Regions from separate parts of the Pectobacterium aroidearum genome, predicted to be linked through region 2. Evidence: predicted binding sites of a transcription regulator. Region 2 holds the regulator's gene; each other region holds the start of a gene.
The links. Region 2 encodes ArgR, which controls arginine synthesis, uptake and breakdown. Its sites were predicted from a motif close to ANTGAATAAAAATACANT; they were not measured.
Positions count from the first base shown of each region.

Region 1: a site for ArgR is predicted at 2,912-2,929, ahead of argF (ornithine carbamoyltransferase). Genes of this name have one in related genera too.
Region 3: a site for ArgR is predicted at 4,103-4,120, ahead of argC (N-acetyl-gamma-glutamyl-phosphate reductase). Genes of this name have one in related genera too.

Region 1 is NZ_CP166097.1:4,691,804-4,700,039, reverse strand. Features, by position in the region: gene AB8809_RS21165 (helix-turn-helix transcriptional regulator) at 142-825, shown strand; gene AB8809_RS21160 (PAS domain-containing protein) at 830-1,495, shown strand; partial or broken gene AB8809_RS21155 (hypothetical protein) at 1,639-1,719, shown strand; gene argF (ornithine carbamoyltransferase) at 1,872-2,879, opposite strand; gene rraB (ribonuclease E inhibitor RraB) at 3,041-3,466, shown strand; gene AB8809_RS21140 (GNAT family N-acetyltransferase) at 3,535-4,038, opposite strand; gene AB8809_RS21135 (YjgN family protein) at 4,333-5,514, shown strand; gene AB8809_RS21130 (M48 family metallopeptidase) at 5,730-6,767, shown strand; gene AB8809_RS21125 (alpha/beta fold hydrolase) at 7,133-8,212, shown strand.
Region 2 is NZ_CP166097.1:4,373,270-4,381,505, forward strand. Features, by position in the region: gene AB8809_RS19685 (DMT family transporter) at 1-624, opposite strand, end outside; gene rpmA (50S ribosomal protein L27) at 714-971, opposite strand; gene rplU (50S ribosomal protein L21) at 991-1,302, opposite strand; gene ispB (octaprenyl diphosphate synthase) at 1,559-2,530, shown strand; gene AB8809_RS19705 (DNA-binding protein) at 2,616-2,990, opposite strand; gene AB8809_RS19710 (DNA-binding protein) at 3,238-3,624, opposite strand; gene AB8809_RS19715 (helix-turn-helix transcriptional regulator) at 3,812-4,075, shown strand; gene mdh (malate dehydrogenase) at 4,145-5,083, opposite strand; gene argR (transcriptional regulator ArgR) at 5,554-6,024, shown strand; gene tsaD (tRNA (adenosine(37)-N6)-threonylcarbamoyltransferase complex transferase subunit TsaD) at 6,122-7,135, opposite strand; gene rpsU (30S ribosomal protein S21) at 7,363-7,578, shown strand; gene dnaG (DNA primase) at 7,732-8,236, shown strand, end outside.
Region 3 is NZ_CP166097.1:4,978,633-4,986,868, reverse strand. Features, by position in the region: gene AB8809_RS22525 (ThiF family adenylyltransferase) at 1-19, shown strand, start outside; gene AB8809_RS22520 (ATP-binding cassette domain-containing protein) at 16-2,133, shown strand; gene AB8809_RS22515 (GntR family transcriptional regulator) at 2,137-2,850, opposite strand; gene argE (acetylornithine deacetylase) at 2,905-4,056, opposite strand; gene argC (N-acetyl-gamma-glutamyl-phosphate reductase) at 4,259-5,263, shown strand; gene argB (acetylglutamate kinase) at 5,301-6,074, shown strand; gene argH (argininosuccinate lyase) at 6,137-7,510, shown strand; gene rmuC (DNA recombination protein RmuC) at 7,724-8,236, shown strand, end outside.

The sequences.
Region 1 (8,236 bases), 320 kb from region 2:
ATGTAGGATGTTTTCCCTGGCATTGGCCTGTCACAGACTTTTTATTCTATTTCAGTTTTTATAAACAGGTGCATATCAGGTACGGCATATTTTATGTAGGGTAATTTTAATGTAGGGTAATTTTAATGTAGGGATACACTGATGACACAAATTACGTTACCTGACAGACTAATCGCAATGTTTGAAAGCGATCCTCTTGTCGGCTGGGCAATAAAAGACACAAATTCCCGTTTTGTTTATGTCAATAACACCTTTAAAACCTGGCAAACCATATCAACTCGTTATGATTATGAAGGCTTGAACATTAGGGATATCCCTGTTCCTGTCGCCGAATTTTCAGACATTTTTAATCAGCAGGAACGAGAGATAGAGCGTACTGGTAAGGCGGTGAGAGCCATTACAACGCATATTCAAGGCACGGAAAAAATAATGCAGCCTGCCTACAATATTCAGGAGCCAATCTATGATGAACATCGCAACTGTATAGGCACAGTTATCAGCGTCAGGCATGTTAGGATCATCACACCGACCTCGTTGCTAAATGGAACCATAATTCAACACTCCACCTTCGAGCCCCCTTCTACAATATTTACTGAGAAGGAATGGGAGGTTATTTACCTGCTTGTCTGTGGGATGATGCTTAAAGATATAAGCAGCATCCTCTCAATCACCGTCGATGCTGTTAACAGCAGACTCAGAAGCTGCTACAGAAAAACAGGTTTGAATTCAGTATCAGGCCTAAAGGAATACTGTAGAGATAACCGATTTGATAACTACATCCCGCTGTTCTTTCTGAAAAAAGGACATATCATTATCAGAGGTTAACCTGATGGACCCAGATTTGACTCCTGTTGAGTATTACTTTGATAACTCTTTGTTTGGCTGGGCAATAAAGGACTGTAACTCTCAGTATGTTTATGGCAATAAGATGGCATGTCAGTATTTCGGCGTAACAGAAAATAAACTTGTAGGCTGTCTCGACACTGACTTAACGCCCGATATCAGCGAGCACTACGGTCATATACTGTATGACGACCAAAAAATATTGACCACAAATGAAATGAGTATTGTCCTCAAAACATTTGATTACGGAAGACGAAATAGACTCAGGTCTTTTCTGGTGGAGAAGCGTCCTTGGCGGCTCAATGATGGCAATGACGGGATTGTTTGCACCTACATAGAAATCACCAATGTTTACTTTTCAACCTTTCTTATGCCATGCGAAAGGAAGCCCATTGTGTTCACCCGACCGGCAAATATTTTTACAGACAAAGAGTGGGAGGCCGTTCTTTTACTGCAGAGCGGGGTAAAGCAGAACCGTATTCCGGACATACTCGGTATAAGTTCCTCAACGCTTCGTAACAGGATAACGCGTTGCTGTGATAAAGCAGGAGTGGCAAACAGCACCGCCCTGATCCAACACTGCAACCAAAAAGGATGGGATAACTACATACCTCCTTTTTTTCTGATAAAAGGGCATGTATCGATTACCTGAGGGGCTGTGGTTCGAGCCTCTCATGTCAAAATTACGGGAAAGGACTCTAAGCCGAGCAGTTAAGGAGCAGTTGAACGATCCAACTACTGTGTAAGAATCCACAAACGTGCCTTGCTTTCGGATTTTTTATGTACATTGCTTAGGCTCTCGACCTTGTTTCCTGCTACGACGCTACCCGTAATCCTCTGACCTCTTTCGGTGATTTTCTTGAGCCTGAATTGATTGAGCCTGAATTGATTGCGCATTGTCCCGCACTCACTGGGGCTGCTAAATGCCCGGAGTCAGGCGAGAGAACATCGACACGGGATAATCCCACTGAAAAAGAGCCTTCCCACCTCTGATCTGTTTTTAAAACATATCAAAGGCAGGATAAATCTTAATCTTGCGCTAGCGTAGCGACCATCACCGCTTTGATGGTGTGCATACGGTTTTCCGCCTGATCGAACACGATGCTGTGCGCGGATTCAAAGACCTCGTCCGTGACTTCCATTCCACCGTGCAGACCGTATTGTTCTGCCATTTGTTGGCCCATCGTCGTCTGATCGTCGTGGAAAGCGGGCAGGCAGTGCAGGAATTTCACCTGCGGATTGCCCGTCGCAGCAATCATCGCCGCGTTCACCTGATACGGCTTCAGCAGCGCGATGCGCTCCTGCCAGGTCTCTTTCGGTTCCCCCATGGAAACCCAGACGTCGGTATAAATGAAATCTGCGCCTGCGACGCCCGTAGCGATATCTTCCGTCAGTGTGATGCTGCCGCCAGTTTGCTCTGCCGCGGCCTGACACTCTGCCACCAGACCAGCATCTGGCCAGCAGGCTTTTGGCGCAACGAGGCGTAGATCCAGCCCGGTCAGCGCTGCTGCTTCCAACATGGTGTTGCCCATGTTATTGCGCGCATCGCCCACGTAAACGAGCGTCATTTCTGACAGCGGTTTACCCGGCAAATGTTCCTGCATCGTCAGCAGATCCGCCAGTAGCTGCGTAGGGTGGAATTCGTTCGTCAGTCCGTTCCAGACTGGCACACCGGCGTATTGCGCCAGCGTTTCGACAATCTGCTGGCCATAGCCGCGATATTGAATGCCGTCGTACATTCTTCCCAGCACGCGAGCGGTATCTTTGATGGATTCTTTATGGCCGATTTGGCTACCGCTTGGGCCGAGATAGGTCACTTGCGCGCCCTGATCGTATGCAGCAACTTCGAAAGAGCAGCGAGTACGAGTCGAATCTTTTTCGAAGATGAGTGCGATGTTTTTACCTTGCAGGCGGCGGACTTCTGTCCCGTTTTTTTTATCGGCTTTCAGTTTCGTTGACAGGGCTAAAAGATTGGCAATTTCTGCGGGTGTAAAATCCATTAACCTTAAAAAATGACGCTTGTAGAACGGTTGCATGATGTACATCTCCATGTGGCTCAACATCATTGGTTGAATTAAAATTCACTTTATATGTGTAATTATTCAAATTCAAGTGGTGATATCAAACTTTGTGGTGGAGCAAGCCGCAGGGCTGTGGGACAATAAGCAATATTACGTCGATTAATGAGGACTGAGGCATGGCAAACCGCGAATTACTGGAAGAGCAACGGGAAGAGACACGCCTGATCATTGAAGAACTGCTGGATGATGGCAGCGATCCTGACGCGCTCTATACCATTGAACACCATTTCTCTGCTGAAAAGTTTGAAGTGTTGGAAAAAGTCGCTGTAGAAGCCTTCAAACTGGGCTACGAAGTGACGGATGCGGAAGAACTGGAAGTGGAAGATGGCGTGTTGCTGATGTGCTGTGATGCCATCAGTGAAGTTGCGCTGAATGCGGAACTGATCGACGCACAGGTAGAACAACTGCTGGCGTTGGCAGAACGCCACGGTGTGAATTACGACGGCTGGGGTACCTACTTCGAAGATCCAGATGGTGAAGGCGAAGAAGACGGGGATGATGAAGATTTTTATGACGAAGACGATGACGGCAAGCGCCACTAAGTCATTCATCTCAAAGTACACGCCTCACTGAATGCCGCAGGAATACCCTGCGGCGTTTTTATTTGCTTTTACAGCACCTTCAGCATCGTTACTTCACAGTCGGTGTGGCCTGTGTTGCCCATTGAGTGGGGAATCGGCTCGAAGCCCAATGATTCATACAGGCGGATCGCGCTGGTCAGGTGACCCGTCGTTTCCAGATAACAGCGGCGAAAGCCGTGCTGACGCGCAAAATCAAGCGCTTGTATCGCTAATTGGCGCGCCAGCCCTTTGCCCCGCGCGATGGGTAAGAAATACATTTTCTGCAATTCACACACATCTTCGTCACCCGCGACCAGTGGTGCAATGCCGCCGCCGCCCACGACACAGCCTTCGTATTCAATTACCCAGTAAGCGCTTTGCGGCTGGCTATAGAGGGCAAACAGCGCGTCCAGATTCGGATCGGACACGGTGTAGCCTTTATCAGCCGTCAAACCAAATTCAGCAGAAACCTGACGGATGACCCGAGCGATAGCGGCATCGTCCTGCGCAGTGATTGGGCGTACCTGAAGCTTGGCGGAGGTCGCGGTTGTCATAATACGTACTCTTGTTCTTACGGTTTACGAGGGGAATGATCCTGGCCGATTGTAATACCATTTCAGACCACATTGATGCAACGTCTATACCTGTCAGGCCGACGTTACGGATATGTGAGTTTCTCTATGGCTTTCCCTATTCCTTGTAATTTACAAGTATATAAACTTGTTTAATTGCTGTTAACTTTTATTGTTGTGATTAACAGGACATGCTTAAATAAGCCGCTTTTTGTATGCCCATAACGTGTCGAATGATGCGTCTATGAGGCTTATTTCTTTTAGGATGAAAGGTTTATGACAATCAATACTTCAGAAAATAACACGCAGCATCGCGTGAAGTTTCATGGTAAGGCCGGGGAATATTTTGCAATTTGGTTGGTGAATGCGTTATTAACGGTCATCACTCTGGGAATTTATTCTGCCTGGGCTACCGTACGTCGCCGTCGTTATTTTTACGGCAACACGGAAATTAACGGTGACCGTTTTGATTACCATGCAGATCCCATTCAGATTCTCAAAGGGCGTTTGCTGGTTATCGCTGGAATCATTCTGTTTTATATCATATTGGCGATGTCACCCACGCTCGGTACTATTATCGCACTGGCATTTGCGGCACTTATTCCAATTATTGTGATCCGTAACTGGCGTTATAACGCCATTATGTCCAGCTACCGTGGCGTCCGTTTTAACTATGATTGCCAGACTGGCCGCGCGTATTGGGTATTGCTGTTTTGCCCTATTCTGCTGATGCTGGCTTTTTATATCGCTCTGGTTGTTGTGGTCATGATCGGTATGCAGAGTAATAGCCCTATTCTGATTGGGTTCATTGCACTGGCGATTGCTATTCCAGGGTTTGCTGCGGTAAACGGCATCATGAAAATGATGCAGCTTGATTTCTATGTGAATAACCTGTCCTTCGGGAAAACCGCGTTTAAAGCGGAATTGACGAAAGCGGCATTTATTAAATTCGCCTTGGTTAGCTTGCTGATTTTTGTGCCTTTCCTGATCGCAGCGCTGTCGTTCATGAGCTCCTTCATTTTCACGCTGTTCCAAACCATTATGATGGGCGGCGGCAATGAAGATCTCATACTGATGATGCTACTGAGCAATGCCTTTAATTTTATTATGATGTTCATTGTGGCGCTGCTGGGCGTGCTGGTTTCCAGCAGCTATCTGGTAGTCGCACAGCGTAATTATCTGTTTAACCAGACGTCGCTGAATGGTGATGTGAAATTGCACTCTTCCATGCAAACGCTGTCTTACATGGGGCTGCTGATAACCAATAGTCTGATCACTATTTTCTCTTTGGGTTGGGCTGCGCCAGTAGCAGAGATTCGTCACGCTCGTTATATCGCGAATGCAACAGCGGTTGAAGGCGATCTGGCACTGCTGCACGTTCAGGCACATCAGGACACGGCAAACAGCGCACTGGCCGAAGAAGCTGTGCAGGCGCTCGATTTAGGCGTCGGTCTGTAAGTTATATACTCTAAATAATTCGAGTTTCAGGAAGGCGGTAAGGGAAGGAATCCCGATGAGCTTACTCAGGTAAGTGATTCGGGTGACAAATCTGCCGGGAGCAGATTTGAACGCTGCGTGCAGCGGCCCTTCAGGGCGAGGCCCACGACGGGCCGAGTATTTGAGCGTAGCCAACGCACATGCAACTTGAAGTATGACGAGTATAAGGCAGGAATATGAATATTGAGGGGCATTATCAATACCCCGGATTGGCGGCCCGCGTGGCCGCTTCTCTTCATTTAGCGGACAACGGTTCGATGATGGTGCTGAACACCGGGTCATCAAACACGACATTTTCGCTGGAGCAGGTTACGGTTTCCGATGCGTTGGGTTCCATTCCTCTGACGCTAACGTTTCCTGACGGTGGCCGCTTTGTGCCTGCCGACGATCCCACCTTTCGTGCATGGTATTCCGCCCGCCGCCGTCCGGGGCTTGTCCATCGTCTGGAGCGCCATAAGCGTGGCGTCATTCTCACGCTGTTCGCCACGATCCTGATAGTCATCAATTACGTTTATGTCGTGCTGCCGTGGGCGAGTTCCGCACTGGCGCTACGTATACCTACCGCCATTGAGCAGCAGTTGGGGCAACATACGCTGACGCTGTTGCGGCACAGTGATTTTACGCCTTCCAAGCTGCCTATTGAACGCCAGCAGGCGATGCAAACGCTGTTTCAACAGGTTATGCCTGCAGACATGCGGGAAGATAAAACGCCGCTGCGTCTGGAGATCATGTCTGCGCCTATCGGGCCGAATGCCTTTATGCTGGCAGATGGCACGCTGATTATCAGCGATGATCTGGTGACGCTGGCGAAAAGTGATAACGAGTTAGCTGCGGTGATGCTGCATGAAATGGGGCACCACGCCTACCGCCACCCAATGCGCATGGTTGTTCGTTCATCGCTGGTATCGCTGACGTTCATGTGGATGACGGGAGATGTCAGTGGCGTGGGGGATACCGTGTTGCAGTCTGCCGCTTTCATCAACGAGATGCAGTTTTCCCGTGACATGGAACGGGAAGCCGACGCGTGGGCAATAGCAGAAATGCAGCAGCAAGGGCGTTCGCTGCAATCGATGCAGGCGATGTATCAGGCTCTCGTCGCTAACGACCGCAGTCATGATGAAGTGGAATCGTTGGATTTGCCCGACTGGCTGAGCACGCACCCGGATATGGATGAACGACTGAAGGTGATTGAAAGAGAGATGAATAAGCACTGATTCTCAGCGTCCGATTCTCAACTCTTGATTCTCAACCCCGACCTAACCCCTGTCTAATGTCGATCGTGTGTGGTGATATCACACACGATCCTTTCCTCGCTAGAAATATGAGTAAAAATCCATTTTTTGCTGTTTTTATACGCGCCTATTTCACGCTGGGAGTATGGGGAATGTGGTAAAGCACTTAGGCAGGGAATTCGTTAAATATCATCCTATTAAAAACTGTCTGTAGAATCTTTCGTGATAAATAAAAAATTCAGAGAATAATCTCTTTTTATTATTAGTCCGCTCATGTTTATTGGGATTTTTCCTAATAGACATTAGAATCGCGGCTTCACGACTTCATGATTACCGCAGAGTTATTTATGATTAATCGAATACTATCAGGGGTGGTGGGCGCATTTCTGTTAATGCTGTCACCATTAACGCATGCACAGGCCAATTTCCCAGAGCCCAAAGAAGGCGACTGGATTGCGCCAGAGTTTACCTTCAACAGTGGCGAAAAATTAAAAGATCTGCGTATTCACTACTACACGATCGGCGATAAAACCAAGCCTGCCGTCTTATTGTTGCATGGAACGAACCAACCGATTAAAGCGCTGCTCGCAAATGGCTTTGGCGGGGAACTGTTCGGGCCGGGTCAGGCGCTGGATAGCAGCAAATATTTTATTATCATGCCGGAGAGCATTGGTTCTGGAAAATCTTCCAAACCGTCAGACGGCTTACGGATGAAATTCCCACAGTACGATTATAACGATATGGTGCAGGCACAATATCGCTTAGTCAAAGAAGGGATGGGGATTAACCACCTGCGCCTGGTGATGGGATATTCCATGGGCGGCATGCAAACCTGGCTCTGGGGTGAAAAATACCCGGACATGATGGATGCGCTGGTGCCAATGGCATCGCTGCCGAATGAACTATCTGGGCGTAACTGGATGATGCGCCGCATCCTGATTGAATCCATCAAAAACGATCCGGTCTGGAATAATGGTGATTACACGCAACAACCGCCAACGTTGAAAACGGCCAGCATTATGTTCAGTATCGCCACCACTGGCGGCACGCTGGCGTATCAGAGCAAAGCACCAACGCGTGCACAAGCGGACAAGCTGGTTGAAGATCGTCTGGCTGCGCCTTCTAACAGCGATGCCAATGACTTTATTTATATCTGGGGTTCGTCCGCGAATTATAATGCGGCACCGGAACTGAATAAAATTAAGGCTCCCGTTCTGGTGATTAACTCTGCGGATGATGAGCGTAATCCTGTTGAAACAGGCATCCTGGATAATGAGCTTAAGAAAATTAAGCAGGCAACGCTGTTCCTTATTCCCGCCAGTAAAGACACCAGCGGGCATGGCACAATGATGTCGGCGAAGTTTTATAAAGATGAGCTGCAACGTTTCTTAGAAAAAAATCAGTCTCAGAAAAATAATAAAAAATAAATCCTAATGACCGACAGGAAGTCT
Region 2 (8,236 bases):
GGCAAAAGGCGTAATAAAGACGACACACAGAACATACAGCAGAAACAGAATCTGCTGCGATGTCAGACGCCGCAATAACACCTTCTGCGCCACACCATAGGATACCCATACCGCCGAGGCGCAAACACCCAGCAGTACGCCCAGTGTGTAGTCCGTCAGTCGGGTAAAGATCTCAATCAGGCTGGTATTAAAGAACAGAATCAGGCCACAGATCAGCATGATCGCGCCAATAACCTGCGTGCCACGCATCTTTTCCTTTAGGATAAGTACGCTGGCGAACATCATACCAACAGGAGAAAGCTGTCCAATGACCTGAGACGCAGTCGGACTCAGATATTGCAGAGACGAGCTAAAGAAAACAAAATTTCCTAATAACCCCGCCGTTGCAATCAGCAACAGAACCCACCAGCGGCGATGCCGAAAAACTCGCATTGGCGGTAAATTCTTACGGGATGACAGAATAATGCCGAGTCCAATAGAAGCAATAATAAAGCGATACCAAACAATCGTATAAGGCTCCATAACCACCAGAACCTGTTTCATGGCTATCGGCAGCGCCCCCCAGCAAACAGCCGTAGTCAGCGCCAGACAAAGACCGATCCCCGTCTGTTGTTTAGTATTCATACTTATCCAGATGGTTTACTCAGAATCAGAATGTAAAAAGCCCCGCAAAGAATTGCGGGGCTTGAATCCGTAAGACCTAACGCGAAAAATTATTCAGCAACGATGCTGATATATTTACGGTTTTTTGGGCCTTTAACTTCAAACTGAACTTTACCATCAGTCAAAGCAAACAGAGTGTGGTCTTTCCCGCAGCCAACGTTAGTTCCTGCGTGGAATTTGGTACCACGTTGACGAACGATGATGTTACCAGCCAGTACACTTTCGCCGCCAAAACGTTTTACGCCCAGACGTTGTGCGTTAGAGTCACGACCGTTACGGGTTGAACCGCCAGCTTTTTTGTGTGCCATTTAATCCGCTCTCCTAATCTTAAGCGCTGATGCCGGTAATTTTCACGTCAGTGAACCACTGACGGTGGCCTGCTTGCTTACGGTAGTGTTTACGGCGACGGAACTTAACGATCTTAACTTTCTCGCCACGACCATGAGCAACAACTTCAGCTTTGATTTTACCGCCATCGACGAAAGGAACGCCGATTTTGATTTCTTCACCATTAGCAACCATCAGAACTTGGTCAAACTCAACGGCTTCACCAGTTGCGATGTCCAGCTTTTCCAAGCGAACGGTTTGACCTTCGCTTACTCGGTGTTGTTTACCACCACTTTGGAAAACTGCGTACATATAAAACTCCGCTTTCCGCGCACCCGTTAATAGGTTTCAGAGCACGCTATAAATATTCATAATAGGGCGCGAATTCTACGCAAAAATACTGCGGATGACAAGTGCATAATCAAAGGATGTGAAGAAAAAGAATACAACGTATGAACTGCCGTTTATCTCTCTCATTTTTCAAGTACAATCGGCGCAATAAGTTCCGTCTTGCCGATATGCAACAGCAATCTTACGGCAGTGTTGAAGACATACGTTGGCTCAAATCATGAATCTAGAACAAATTACAACATTAACCGCACAGGATATGGCAGCTGTTAATAACGTCATTCTTGAACAACTGAATTCCGACGTCGTTTTGATCAACCAGCTTGGGCATTACATCATCAGCGGCGGTGGAAAACGTATACGCCCAATGATTGCTGTGCTAGCCGCCAGAGCCCTCGACTATAGCGGTGATAAACATGTCACTGTCGCCGCACTGATCGAATTTATCCATACCGCAACGCTATTGCATGATGACGTAGTTGACGAATCCGATATGCGACGGGGGAAAGCAACGGCCAATGCCGCCTTTGGCAATGCCGCGAGCGTGCTGGTTGGGGATTTCATCTATACCCGCGCCTTCCAGATGATGACCAGCCTTGAATCGTTACGCGTACTAGCGCTGATGTCAGAAGCAGTAAACGTAATTGCCGAAGGCGAAGTCTTGCAATTAATGAACTGCAACGACCCGGATATTACCGAAGAAAGCTATATGCGTGTCATTTACAGTAAAACGGCACGTTTATTTGAAGCCGCCGCGCAATCGTCATCCATCCTTGCTGGCGCGACGCCAGAGCAAGAAAAAGCGCTTCAAGATTATGGCCGCTATCTGGGCACCGCGTTCCAGTTAATTGACGACCTGCTTGATTACAGCGCAGACGGCAAAACGCTAGGCAAAAACACAGGTGATGACCTCAATGAGGGCAAACCAACGCTGCCACTGCTGCACGCCATGCGTAATGGTAATGCAGAACAGAGTTCGCTGATTCGTAAGGCAATTGAAGAAGGAAACGGGCGCCATCTTCTGGAACCTGTGCTTGCCGCCATGCAACAATGTGGTTCGCTTGATTACACACGTCAGCGTGCAGAAGAAGAGGCAGATAAAGCGATTAGCGCATTGCAGCAGTTGCCAGAAACGCCATACCGTATTGCGCTCGAAGGCCTTGCCCACTTAGCCGTACAGCGCGATTTCTAATCGTGGTGTGAGGTACTTGCCTGGTAACGTTCATCGTTAACTCAATCGTAAGTAGCGCTGCCTTGCAGCGCTACTCGCTCGCAGACTAGGCAGTCTGGTCGATGGTGACATCATCCAGCCGAGACAACATCGCTATCGTCCCTTCACGCAAGATGAAATTAATCAGTCGGGTTCGTTCATCAACGGAAAGTTGATGGAAAATATGCACCCACGATGACAGCAGCGTTGGCTCATTATCGATACGATAATATTCTGTTGGCGGATTCTCTTTTACTAGCAGAGAGTTCCTGACCTCGTTCGGCAAACTGCGAATCGAATATTCGACACCGCGTCCTTGAACTCCTTTCCGCCTGCGCTTTTCCCAACCGTCGTCTCGCGCCCGTTTGTTCAGCCCCTGCGGTGACTTCGGCAAACCACCTACGCCAACCAGCTCACTTGTTGCAAACCATTCTTTGTCCATACTCGTCACTCCCTTGTTTGTTTTGAACAGGCATTACATCAACTCGCCCAAAAGTTTCCATATAATAGACTATAATTACCTAAACCGCTAACTTTTACGCGTTACCGACACACCTAAGTAATAAAGAAATGATTAAATCCAGTGCGATGCCGAAACATCGCGATCAAAGCAATACGGTAAAGCGAACAAAAATGCGGGTTCCTTTTTATCGCCAAAGCACACCACCAGAAAGATCGCTTTCGATGACTCAGTCAATCTCCATTGATGAGATAGGTTCCTCGTCCGACGGTGTAATGCCCAGCTGGCTCAGCGTAGACGACACGCCGACGCGAAGAATATAAGCGATTAGCTCATCCCTTTCTTTTTCAGATAGTTGCTGATAAATCTGCATCCATACCGCTAATGCCGCAGGCTGCTTAGCCGAGTAGGCGGAAGGCTCGATTTCGAGTAATAGGGATTTTTTTACTATATCCGGCAAGCTGTGAATTGAGTACTCCACTCCTCTTCCCTGGACGCCTTTACGGCGACGCTTCTCCCATCCATCCTCACGGGCGCGCTTATTCAATCCTTGTCTTGATTTCGGAAGGCCGCCGACTCCAACCAATTCGCTGGTAGCAAACCACTCTTTTTTCATTGCCTTTCATCCTGATAGTGCCATCCCTAACAAAAACGCGCTTATTTGGAAATTAATTGAGAATTTTAAGGAAAATTAATGCTATATTATTTCCAAATAATAATGTCATGTTAGCTCGGCATATAACTAACATCCGTTATTTATACCACTAATCTACAGTCGTCTTATAGCAAATAAGGGAAGGATTATGATTTTAAGGAAACAAGACTGGCATCCCGCTGATATCATTGCTGCACTGCGCAAGAAAAACACGACGCTGGCGGCAGTATCGCGAGCGGCCGGATTAAGCTCATCGACGTTAGCCAACGCGCTCTCACGCCCTTGGCCAAAGGGAGAATGGCTTATTGCTGATGCGCTAAATATCCACCCATCAGAGATTTGGCCAAGCCGATACTACGATCCGGAAACCAATGAGCTTATCGACAGAAAAAAACTCATCCGCCCCGATTAAAAAAGAAAAGCCGGAGATCGACATCTCCGGCTTTTTATTCAACGTCACGTATTACAAGAATCTCAATGATTAATTCTTGATGAACGTCTCGCCTAACTCAATATCCTGCTTCAGCGTATCCAGCATGCTGCTAAGCGCGTTTTGCTCAAAAGCGCTTAATGTGCCGATGTCTTTACGCTCTACAATGCCGTCTTTGCCCAACAGCACCGGCTGAGCGAAGAAACGGGCATGTTTGCCATCGCTTTCAACGTATGCACATTCCACCACACCGCTTTCGCCTTGCAGCGCACGAACCAGAGACAGACCAAAACGTGCAGCAGCCTGACCCATGGACAGCGTCGCCGATCCGCCACCCGCTTTGGCTTCAACAACTTCGGTGCCGGCATTCTGAATACGCTTGGTCAGATCGGCCACTTCCTGCTCGCTGAAGCTGATACCAGGAACCTGAGACAGCAATGGAAGAATCGTCACACCAGAGTGTCCGCCGATAACCGGTACATTAATATCCTGCGGCTGTTTGCCTTTCAGTTCAGCGACAAACGTGTTGGAACGGATGATATCCAGCGTGGTAACGCCGAACAGTTTGTTTTTGTCATACACGCCGGCTTTTTTCAGCACTTCTGCTGCAATGGCAACGGTGGTGTTCACTGGGTTGGTGATAATACCGATACAGGCTTTCGGGCAAGTAACCGCGATTTGCTCAACCAGATTACGCACAATGCCCGCATTGACGTTGAACAGATCGGAACGATCCATACCAGGCTTACGTGCCACACCGGCAGAGATCAGCACGATATCCGCGCCAGCAAGCGCAGGTTTAGCATCTTCACCGCTATAGCCTTTGATCTTCACTGCTGTAGGAATGTGGCTCAGATCGACGGCAACACCTGGCGTGACCGGCGCGATATCGTAGAGGGATAGTTCTGAACCTGAAGGAAGCTGGGTTTTGAGGAGGAGTGCGAGTGCCTGACCGATACCACCTGCTGCTCCGAGAACTGCAACTTTCATCCTAAACTCCTTATTATCGTAAAATAAAAAAGTGCCGTGAATTCATTTGGTTATAAACAGAATATAAAAATGGGGATAAGATCAGTCTACTCATCGTTCTGCAAATGGCATGAGAGACAAAAAAATACGCTATGTCTCTAATAATAAATCAAAAACAACCATTCGTTTGAAAGGTAAGTAAAGTTAATAAGCTATTGAGCTATAACGCGGTGTTCATTCACGTGCAATTAACCTGTGCGCTACATTACACCGATCGATGGCGTCCAAACAACATCATTCTGATAACATTTGATTTACTTTTATGTGACGCAGGACGCATTTTTCGGACTCCCCAAGAGGCGAATTTTTTTGAAAACAGCGACTAGCACATATCTGGTGAAATAGATTGGAATTATACGCGATTTAATTGCATAAAAATTCACACAACTGCATAATAGAAGGATTAACCATAACAATTAATCCGGTGCAGAATGCGAAATTCGACAAAACAAGAAGACCTCGTTAAAGCGTTCAAAGCGCTGTTAAAGGAAGAGAAGTTCAGTTCTCAAAGTGAAATTGTTCAGGCATTGCAAGACGAAGGATTTGAAAATATCAACCAATCCAAGGTGTCACGCATGCTGACGAAATTTGGCGCCGTGCGCACCCGTAATGCAAAAATGGAGATGGTGTATTGTCTCCCAGCCGAACTCGGCGTTCCTACCACATCCAGCCCGTTGAAGAATCTTGTGCTGGACGTGGACTATAACGATGCGGTCATCGTCATCCACACCAGCCCGGGAGCCGCGCAGCTCATCGCCCGTCTGTTGGATTCACTCGGGAAGTCAGAGGGAATCCTCGGCACCATCGCGGGGGATGACACGATCTTCACCACCCCAGCAAGAGGCTTCAGCGTCAAACAGCTTTACGAAGCGATTCTGGTGTTATTCGAACAAGAGCTGTAACGCGCCCGTTCACTGCCGCTCTTCATTGCTCGTTTCTTTACTGCATATTTTTCGCTACGTATAGGCTCTCTACACGTAGCGATTATTGCTAAAAAGCTCATACTGCTGGCAGCTCAGCCAACGGCCAGCGTGGTCGAACGGATACACCCAGCGTCTGACTGGCACCATGCGCCAGACGTACACTGCCCGCATAGGCAATCATCGCGCCATTATCCGTACAGAATTCAGGACGCGCATAAAACACTTCGCCGCCACGTTTCGCCATCACGTCGCCTAAGCGCTGACGCAGCGTCCGGTTCGCACTTACGCCCCCCGCCATGATCAGCCGTTTAAAGCCTGTTTCATCCAACGCACGACGGCACTTAATAGCCAGCGTATCCACCACGGCATCTTCAAATGCGCGGGCAATGTCAGCACGCGTTTGATCGTCATCACCGTTGCTACGAATCGTATTGGCAGCAAACGTTTTTAGCCCGGAGAAGCTGAAATCCAGACCGGGGCGATCGGTCATTGGGCGCGGAAACGTAAAGCGCTGGGAATCTCCCGCCTGCGCCATTTTCGATAGCATCGGCCCACCGGGATAATCCAGCCCCAGCAGCTTCGCCGTTTTATCGAACGCTTCACCCGCCGCGTCATCAATCGACTCACCCAGCAAACGGTACTCACCAATGCCCGTCACGCTGATGAGCTGCGTATGCCCACCAGAAACCAGCAGTGCCACGAAGGGAAACGCCGGTGGATTATCTTCCAGCATCGGTGCCAGCAAATGCCCTTCCATATGATGCACAGGAATCGCCGGCACATCCCAGGCAAACGCCAGAGAGCGGCCGACAGTCGCCCCCACCAGTAACGCGCCGACCAAACCGGGGCCCGCAGTGTAAGCCACACCATCGATATCGCCAGCCTGCAACCCAGCTTCACGCAGCGCTGCCTGAATGAGCGGCACCGTTTTACGCACGTGATCGCGCGAGGCGAGCTCAGGCACAACGCCGCCGTAATCGGCATGTAATTTAACCTGGCTGTATAACTGATTGGCAAGCAAACCGGTTTCTGTGTCATAAATGGCCACACCGGTTTCATCACAGGATGTTTCGATACCCAATACGCGCATTGCTGTTCCTACTTTGATGACGATACAAGCGCTCGTTGAATGCCGCTTGCTTCAAACTGTGGATAGTCTACCATAAGCGCCCTGATTTCTGCGCTGGCCGTGGTTGGGTGTTTTATGATCACCACAATGCTTTACAAAGGCGTCACGTTTGCAGTAGAATTCCGCACCATTTTGAAAAGGCTGGCACAAGGCCAGCGGCAAACCGAATTTATTGAGGTGAGAGGCACATGCCGGTAATTAAAGTACGTGAAAACGAGCCGTTCGACGTAGCTCTGCGTCGCTTCAAACGTTCCTGTGAAAAAGCAGGCGTTCTGGCTGAAGTTCGTCGTCGTGAGTTTTATGAAAAACCAACGACCGAACGTAAGCGCGCTAAAGCTTCTGCAGTGAAACGTCACGCGAAGAAATTGGCTCGAGAAAACGCACGCCGCACTCGTCTGTATTAATTTTCAGGAGGGTTTCCCTCCAACGCGTGATTAATCCGCAGACTTAGCAGTTGCATACGAAGGCCGTGCTTTCCGTAAGGAAGCGCGGCTTGTTGTCGTTTATAAGCTATATCCAATGTAACCACCTTACAGAAAGATATACATCAGGGGCTTATGGCTGGACGAATCCCACGCGTATTTATTAATGACCTGCTGGCTCGTACCGACATCGTCGATCTCATTGACGCGCGTGTCAAACTGAAAAAGCAAGGCAAAAACTACCATGCGTGCTGTCCGTTCCATCACGAAAAAACCCCCTCATTCACCGTAAACGGTGACAAGCAGTTCTACCACTGTTTTGGTTGTGGCGCCCACGGCAACGCCATTGACTTTTTGATGAATTACGATCGTCTCGAATTCGTTGAAACTATTGAAGAACTGGCCACCCAATACGGCCTCGAAGTGCCTTATGAAAGCGGCACTGGCCCAACCCAGTTAGAGCGTCACCAGCGGCAAAGTCTGTACGAATTGATGGGACAGCTCAGCGGGTTCTATCAACAAGCACTTAGCCAATCAGTCGGTACGCCAGCGTTGCAGTATCTGCAACAGCGCGGTTTAAGCGCAGAGGTTATCAGCCATTTTGCGATTGGCTTCGCCCCGCCCGGCTGGGATAACGTTT
Region 3 (8,236 bases), 610 kb from region 2:
GTGTGGAGATAAAAAATGAGCGAAATTATTTTTGAAGGTATAGAAACACACAATCTGAAAAATATAAGTGTTAAGATACCAGTAAATAAAATAACGGTTATCTATGGGCGCTCAGGTGCGGGGAAAAGTTCTTTAGCATTCTCATCCATTTATCAATTATGTAAAGATGAGTTTGATGCCATAGAGAATGGTTATTTGAATGAGGGTGATTATAAGATTACACACTATGATGGGTTAAAGTCAGCAGTTGCGTTGCCGCAGCGAAATACGAATAATAATCCTCGTTCAACAATATATTCATATTTAAATATTCCACAAGCATTGTCGTCGTTAAAGGTTAAGAGTAATTTATCAATACCTGATTATCATCAGCTAAAATTGAATAAGTATGAGAATGCTTGCACACATTGCTTTGGCCGTGGTGAAGTTGAGGTGGTTGATGAGGGTTTGTTAATAAATGAAAATTGTCGATTAGATGAGGGGCCTTTTTCATGTTGGAACGGTGGGCCTCTATCTGATTATCGAAAACAAATTTTATTATCTTATTGTCATAGGGAAGGGATAAATATAGAAAGAACCTTCTCATCGCTCTTAAAAAAAGAAAAAGATCTTATTCTTTACGGAATGGAAGCAAGCGGAAAATTATTAGTAAAATATAATCATAAAGGGAAAATAAAGAAAAAAGAATGCTATTATGAAGGTGTAGTGCCCTATGTATTCAGTCAAGAAAATAGTAAATACAAAAAAGAAGTAACGTGTCCTTCATGTAAAGGCATTAGAATAAATAAAAAACTATCAAGTTTAAATATTATAACATTAAGTTTTGATGATTTTCTATCATTGCCAATATCAAAATTATGCACGGTGCTTGAAAGTGATTTTAGTGAATCAACATTGTTTAGAGTCTTATCCTCAATTAACAATATCGGGTTAGGATATTTGAGTTTATCACGATCGATTCCTAGCCTTTCAGGTGGTGAATTGCAAAAACTCATGTTTAGTCGGTTACTGACCTCAAATACAACCGGTATGCTTATTGTTATTGATGAAATATCATCTCAGATTAACCCTGTGGATTACCCTGATATTTTATCAAAAATACGGAAAATAGCAGAAAAGAATACTGTAGTACTAGTGGAACATAGCCAGTACTTTATTGATCATGCAGATAAAACTATTCATATTGGTAAGTTCGCAGGTTCTGCGGGTGGCGAAATATGTGAAGATGAAATTATTCAACCATTAAAAAACACAAATAGCAGGAATAAAATTTCTGACTTCCATCATTTTAAAGATCTTAATAAAAATAATATAATTAATCAAAATGTAAGCTTCCCGAAGGGAGGTGTTACTATTTTTTCTGGAATATCGGGTTCTGGAAAATCATCTTTGGCGAAGGCTATCCTTGATGCTACTGAATCAACTTACATTAGCCAAAAATTACCCTCTTATACTGGCCGTTCTTCAGTGGCATCTATAGCTGGATTAAATAAATCTATTGCCAGCTATTTTGCAAAAAAAACAGGAGTAAATGATGTTTTTTTTCTTCCTGGCATAGATAAAAACGGGCATGGAGGCAGGTGTAAGGTCTGCGAAGGTAAAGGTGTTATAAAATATGAAAGAGGGTTTGAAAAAGACATCTACATTACTTGTCATGAATGTAATGGGATGCTTTTTGATGCACACTTGGATGAGGTAAATATGGATGTCAATGGTATAAATATCATTGACATTTATAATACTGAGTTGAAGGATCTTCTTAGCTATTTTAACGATCCAAAAATTGATCACATACTTGTGACGCTCGACACCTTAGGATTATCTCATTTAAAACTAAATAGAAAAACGCAATCACTCTCTGGGGGAGAGATGCGTAGAATAAAGCTGTGCGAGATGTTATCGAAAAAAAGGAAAAGTAATAAGCTACTCTTTATCGATGAGCCAACTGCTGGCCTTGATCCCGAGACAGCGTCGAAAGTCTTGGATTTTATCTACCAAAAAGCTTCGTTATTTGGTGCAATCGTCGTGATTGAACATCGGCCTGAGGCGGAAGATTATGCTGACTTTAAGGTCTCTATTGGTCCAGGTTCCGGTGAACAAGGTGGACAAATCTTGGCTCAGGAAAAAATTTAAGTCTTACGGCGACTGGCGGAAGGTTAGGTTATCGAGGTTTAAGGGGATGACGTAGGTACAGGTGTAGTTGATGTCGATGATATCGCTCGATTCGTACACGCGACCGCCCTGTAAAATGCCGCGATTAAGAATATGCATCGCGGCCGTGCCTTTCTTGCAGTCCAGCAGCTCAGCCTGAGCTTTGGTGACGTTCACTGCCTGATAATGCGTCAGGTAGTGTGAAATCGCATAGCCCTTGCTGAGTACATACTGCTGAATAGAACCTTCAATAATCTTCTGATTCATCTCCGGGAAGTCTGCGGCAGGCATTTTCGATATCTCGATCTGTACCTTACGGTTATCGACATAACGTAATCGGCTGAATTCCCAGATAAACTCTTTATCACTGATAGCAAATACCTGCTGCTCCTCTCGGTTCGGCAGGCGCTTATGTAGGCTAAGCAGGCGGGATGAAATCTGATTAAATTTCTTTTCGGTAATCGAGTTGTACACCAGCGGGTTACTGCGTACGCCCTGATTAATAAAATTACCTGAACCCTGCACCATATGGATCGCACCAATACTGGCGAGCTTTTCCAACGCCTGGCGGATAGTGAAGCGTGACACACCGTATTCCTCCGCCAACTGGCGTTCCGGCGGCAGCTTTTCCGGCAGTGGGTCGGTGTGCTGATAGATTTTGCTCAGTAAATCCTGCGCGATGAAATCTTTCTTTTTCATGGACGGTCTCAAAATAGCCCTGCCAGCGTAGCTGACAAGGCCGTTTGCGTTGGATCAGTGATGGCAGAAGTGGTGAATCACCTGCGAAATCAGCTCCCGCGTTGGTTTGATAAACTTGGTATCAATGTATTCATCCGGCTGGTGCGCCTGTTCGATCGATCCCGGCCCCAGAACCAGCGTCGGGCACAGGGTCTGAATAAACGGCGCTTCGGTGCAGTAGTTCACGATTTCCGTTTTCGTCCCCAGTAACTTCTCTACGACCGAGACCAAGCGGTGATCCGGTGGGCATTCATAGCCAGGAATCGGCGGGTGCAGTTCGCTAATGGTCAACCGACCCGGCCAGCGCTGGCTGACGGGCTCAAGCGCTTCTGACAGCAGTCCGTCCAGATCGTTAAGCGTGATACCCGGCAGTGGGCGGATATCCATATGCAATTCACAGCAGCCGCAGATGCGGTTAGCAGCATCGCCACCGCGAATGTGGCCGAGATTCATGGTGGGGTGAGGAATGTGGAAAATCGGGTTGTGATAGCGTTCCTGTAGGGTGTTGCGTAGCACCAGCAGGTGGGAAATCGCCTCATGCATCAGCTCAATCGCGTTCACGCCGCGTGAAGGATCGCTGGAATGGCCGGACTGTCCCTGAATACGGATCGCGTTGGACATATGGCCTTTGTGTGCCCGCACTGGCTGCAACGAAGTCGGTTCGCCAATGATGGCGCAGTCCGGGCGAATCTGCGTAGATTCGGAGAAATATTTGGCACCGGCCATGGTTGTCTCTTCATCCGCTGTCGCCAGCACATAAAGCGGCTTCGTCAGTTTGGTCGGATCGATATCGCGCAAGGCATCCAGAATAAAGGCAAAGAACCCTTTCATATCCGCGGTGCCCAGACCGTACAGCTTATTGTCGTGTTCGGTCAGCGTGAAAGGGTCGCGCGTCCAGCGGCCGTCGTCGAACGGGACGGTGTCGGTGTGCCCTGCCAACAATAAGCCACCTTTTCCTTCACCAATCCGCGCCAGCATATTAAATTTATTGAGGGTGCCGGGAACCGGTTGGACCTCTACATGGAAGCCGAGATCGCCGAACCAGCCTGCCAGCAGGTTGATTAAGGTATGATTACTTTGATCGAGCGCGCTGTCGGTGGCACTGATGGACGGTGTAGCGATCAATGCCCGATATAGCTCAATAAAAGGGGGTAAATTCATCTTCACTGTTGACAGCCTCTGGTTAGGATAGTATCAATATTCATGCATTTATTTTGAATAAAAATACAATATTGCTCGGCGAAAGGAAACCCAAAGGTACGGCGATGGCGATTCGTCACTTTCACTGAGTTTCGCGGGTGAACAGCGTACCGACGCTGGTGAGCCCTGTTACCTGTTCCATAGATAAATAAGAAGGTATACGGATCCCATGCTGAATACGCTGATTGTTGGTGCAAGTGGTTATACCGGCGCTGAGCTTGCGCTCTACCTGAACCGTCACCCACAGATGAACATAACCGCTTTGATGGTTTCTGCGCAAAGTGTCGATGCAGGAAAATTGATTTCTGATTTACATCCGCAGCTCAAAGGCATCATCGACGTACCGGTAAAACCGCTGACCGATGCTGAAGAAGCAGCGAAAGGCGTGGATGTCGTTTTTCTGGCGACTGACCACAAAGTCAGCCACGATCTGGCCCCGGTTTTTCTGGCAGCTGGCTGCACTGTTTTTGATTTGTCCGGCGCGTTCCGCGTACAGGACGCCGAGTTTTATCGTCGCTATTATGGTTTTGAGCATCAGCATCCTGACTGGCTGGCAAAAGCGGTTTATGGGCTGGCCGAATGGCGCGCGGAAAGCGTAAAACAGGCACAACTGATTGCCGTTCCGGGCTGTTATCCCACGGCCGCGCAGCTGGCGCTGAAGCCGCTGCTGGACGCACAACTGCTGAATCCGGCTCAGTGGCCAGTGATTAATGCCGTCAGCGGCGTGAGCGGGGCGGGGCGTAAAGCGTCAATGACCAACAGCTTCTGCGAAGTCAGCTTTCAACCGTACGGCATTTTCAACCACCGCCATGAGCCTGAAATTTCAACGCACCTCGGCACCCCGGTGATCTTCACACCGCATTTGGGCAACTTCGCCCGCGGCATTCTGGAAACCATCACCTGCCGCCTGCAATCGGGTGTAACCCAGCAGGATGTCGCCGAAGCCTATCACAACGCCTATCACGATAAGCCACTGGTGCGTTTGTATGATAAGGGTGTTCCGGCGCTGAAATCTGTTGTTGGCCTGCCGTTCTGCGATATCGGTTTCTCCGTTGACGGTGAGCACCTGATCGTGGTGGCAACCGAAGATAACCTGCTGAAAGGCGCAGCGGCACAGGCCGTGCAATGCATGAACATTCGTTTTGGTTTCCCTGAAACCCAATCGTTAATTTAATGACTACTGGTCCCGACATTTCGAGGCGTGAAGCATAATGAATCCGTTAATTATCAAGTTAGGTGGCGTTTTACTGGATAGCGAAGAAGCGCTGGAGCGTCTGTTCACCGCGCTGGTGGCTTACCGTCAGGAACATCAGCGCCCTCTGGTGATTGTGCACGGCGGCGGCTGTCTGGTGGATGACCTGATGAAAAAGCTGTCGCTGCCTGTTGTGAAGAAAAATGGCCTGCGTGTCACGCCTGCCGATCAGATCGATATCATCACCGGTGCGCTGGCGGGGTCTGCTAACAAAACGCTGCTGTCATGGGCGAAGAAGCATGACATCAACGCGGTCGGCCTGTGTCTGGGCGATGGTGGCAGCACGACGGTCACGCAGTTAGATGAAGCGCTGGGCTTTGTGGGTAAAGCGGAAGCGGGATCGCCTGCGCTGCTGAACACGCTGCTGTCTGCGGGTTATCTGCCTGTCGTCAGCTCTATCGGGATTACGGCGCAGGGCGACCTGATGAACGTCAACGCCGATCAGGCGGCGACGGCGCTGGCGCAAACGCTAGGCGCGGATTTAATCCTGCTGTCTGACGTGAGCGGCATTCTGGACGGTAAAGGTCAGCGTATTGCCGAAATGACGGCGGAAAAAGCCGAACAGCTGATTGCTCAGGGCATCATCACCGATGGCATGATTGTTAAGGTTAACGCCGCGCTGGATGCCGCTCGTGCGCTGGGTCGTCCGGTTGATATCGCCAGCTGGCGTCATGCTGAACAGCTACCTGCGCTGTTCAACGGTGTGGCGATTGGTACGCGTATTCTGGCGTAAGTCGTTTCTGGGTATGGCATGATGCCATACCAACGTAAATGATATTTTTGGGAGTAAGGGTTATGGCTTTGTGGGGCGGTCGGTTTAGTCAGGCAGCAGATCAGCGTTTTAAACAATTTAATGACTCACTGCGGTTTGATTACCGTCTGGCGGAACAGGACATCGTTGGCTCGATCGGCTGGTCGAAAGCGCTGGTGACGGTCAATGTGCTCAGCGAGCAGGAGCAGCAACAGCTGGAACAGGCGCTGAATGCGCTGTTGGTTGAGGTACAAGCTGACCCTGAGATGATCCTGCAAAGCGATGCAGAAGACATTCACAGCTGGGTTGAACAGCGTCTGATCGAGAAAGTGGGCGATTTAGGTAAAAAGCTGCATACCGGTCGTAGTCGTAACGATCAGGTCGCCACCGACCTGAAACTCTGGTGTAAGGCGCAGATTGCAGAACTGCTGCTGTCGGTACGTCATCTGCGTCAGGCGCTGGTCACGACGGCGGAAGCGAATCAGGATGCGGTAATGCCGGGTTACACCCACTTGCAGCGCGCACAGCCGGTGACGTTTGCACATTGGTGTCTGGCTTACCACGAGATGTTGGCGCGTGATGAAAGCCGTCTGGAAGATACGCTGAAGCGTCTGGATGTCAGCCCGCTGGGCTGTGGCGCACTGGCGGGAACGGCTTATCCGATTGACCGTGAGCAGTTAGCTGGCTGGTTGGGTTTTGCATCCGCCACGCGTAACAGTCTGGACACGGTTTCCGATCGCGATCATGTACTGGAACTGTTGTCCGATGCTTCGATCGGCATGATCCACCTGTCGCGTTTTGCCGAAGATCTGATCTTCTTCAACAGCGGTGAAGCGGCGTTCGTTGAGCTGTCTGACCGTGTGACATCCGGTTCTTCCCTGATGCCGCAGAAGAAAAACCCGGATGCGCTGGAGTTGATTCGCGGTAAATGTGGCCGCGTACAGGGTGCATTGACCGGCATGATGATGACACTCAAAGGCCTGCCGCTGGCGTATAACAAAGACATGCAGGAAGACAAAGAAGGGCTGTTTGACGCGCTGGACACCTGGCACGACTGCCTGATGATGGCGGCGCTGGTGCTGGAAGGCATTCAGGTGAAACGTCCGCGTTGTAAAGAGGCCGCTGAGCAAGGCTACGCGAACTCGACAGAGCTGGCGGATTATCTGGTCGCAAAAGGCGTCCCATTCCGTGAAGCGCACCATATCGTGGGTGAAGCGGTGGTTGAAGCCATCCGTCAGGGTAAGGCATTGGAAGCACTGCCGCTGGCCGATCTGCAAAAATTCAGCGCCGTGATTGGCGAGGATGTCTACCCGATTCTGGCGTTGCAATCCTGTCTGGATAAGCGTGCTGCACAAGGTGGCGTGTCACCGCAGCAGGTCGCTAAAGCGATTAGTGATGCGAAACAGCGCTTAGCCTAAGTTGTGCCTCTCTTTCCCCCAACGTGGTGTTCCTCGTTGGGGGAATTTCAGTGTTACCCCTCTGATTCTTCTGCAAATTATCGTATGCCCATACTCATATGGAATGCGGCTCGCATTTTTCTGCTCAACCTACTCCCCATCAGAATTGTTTCTGGACATCCATACAGTATCATTTTACCTTGACCGACAGCGTGAAAGGCCTGCGGAGGCAAAGTGGATATCAGCATATTTTATGGTCTGGGCGGCGGCGCGGTGGGGCTACTGATAGGGTGGTTGATTGCCTGCCTGATTCATCAACAGAAGCTGTCGCAGCATGGCACCGAACAGCGGTTGCTGGCACAGACATTACAGCAGACTCAACAGTCGCTCAGCGAACAGCAGCAGGCAAGGCAATTGGACGAACAGCGGCTGCGGCAAAACGAGCTGGAACTGCGCACGGTTCACGCTCAGCTTTCTGCCAGCCATGAAAAGCTGCAACAGCTGAGTGAGCTCCGCGCAGAGTGCGTGCAGTTAAATCAAGAACTGAGGACGCTACGTGAAATAAATAGCGCGCAGGAAGCTGAGCTGCGGGAAGTCACCATTCGGCTGGAAGAAACCCGTATGGCGGCGGAAGAGAAGCAGCGGCTTCTGGCAAATAGCGAACAGCGGTTGACGACGCAGTTTGAGAATCTGGCGAACCGGATTTTTGAACACAGCGGGCGCAAGGTGGATGAGCAAAATAAACAG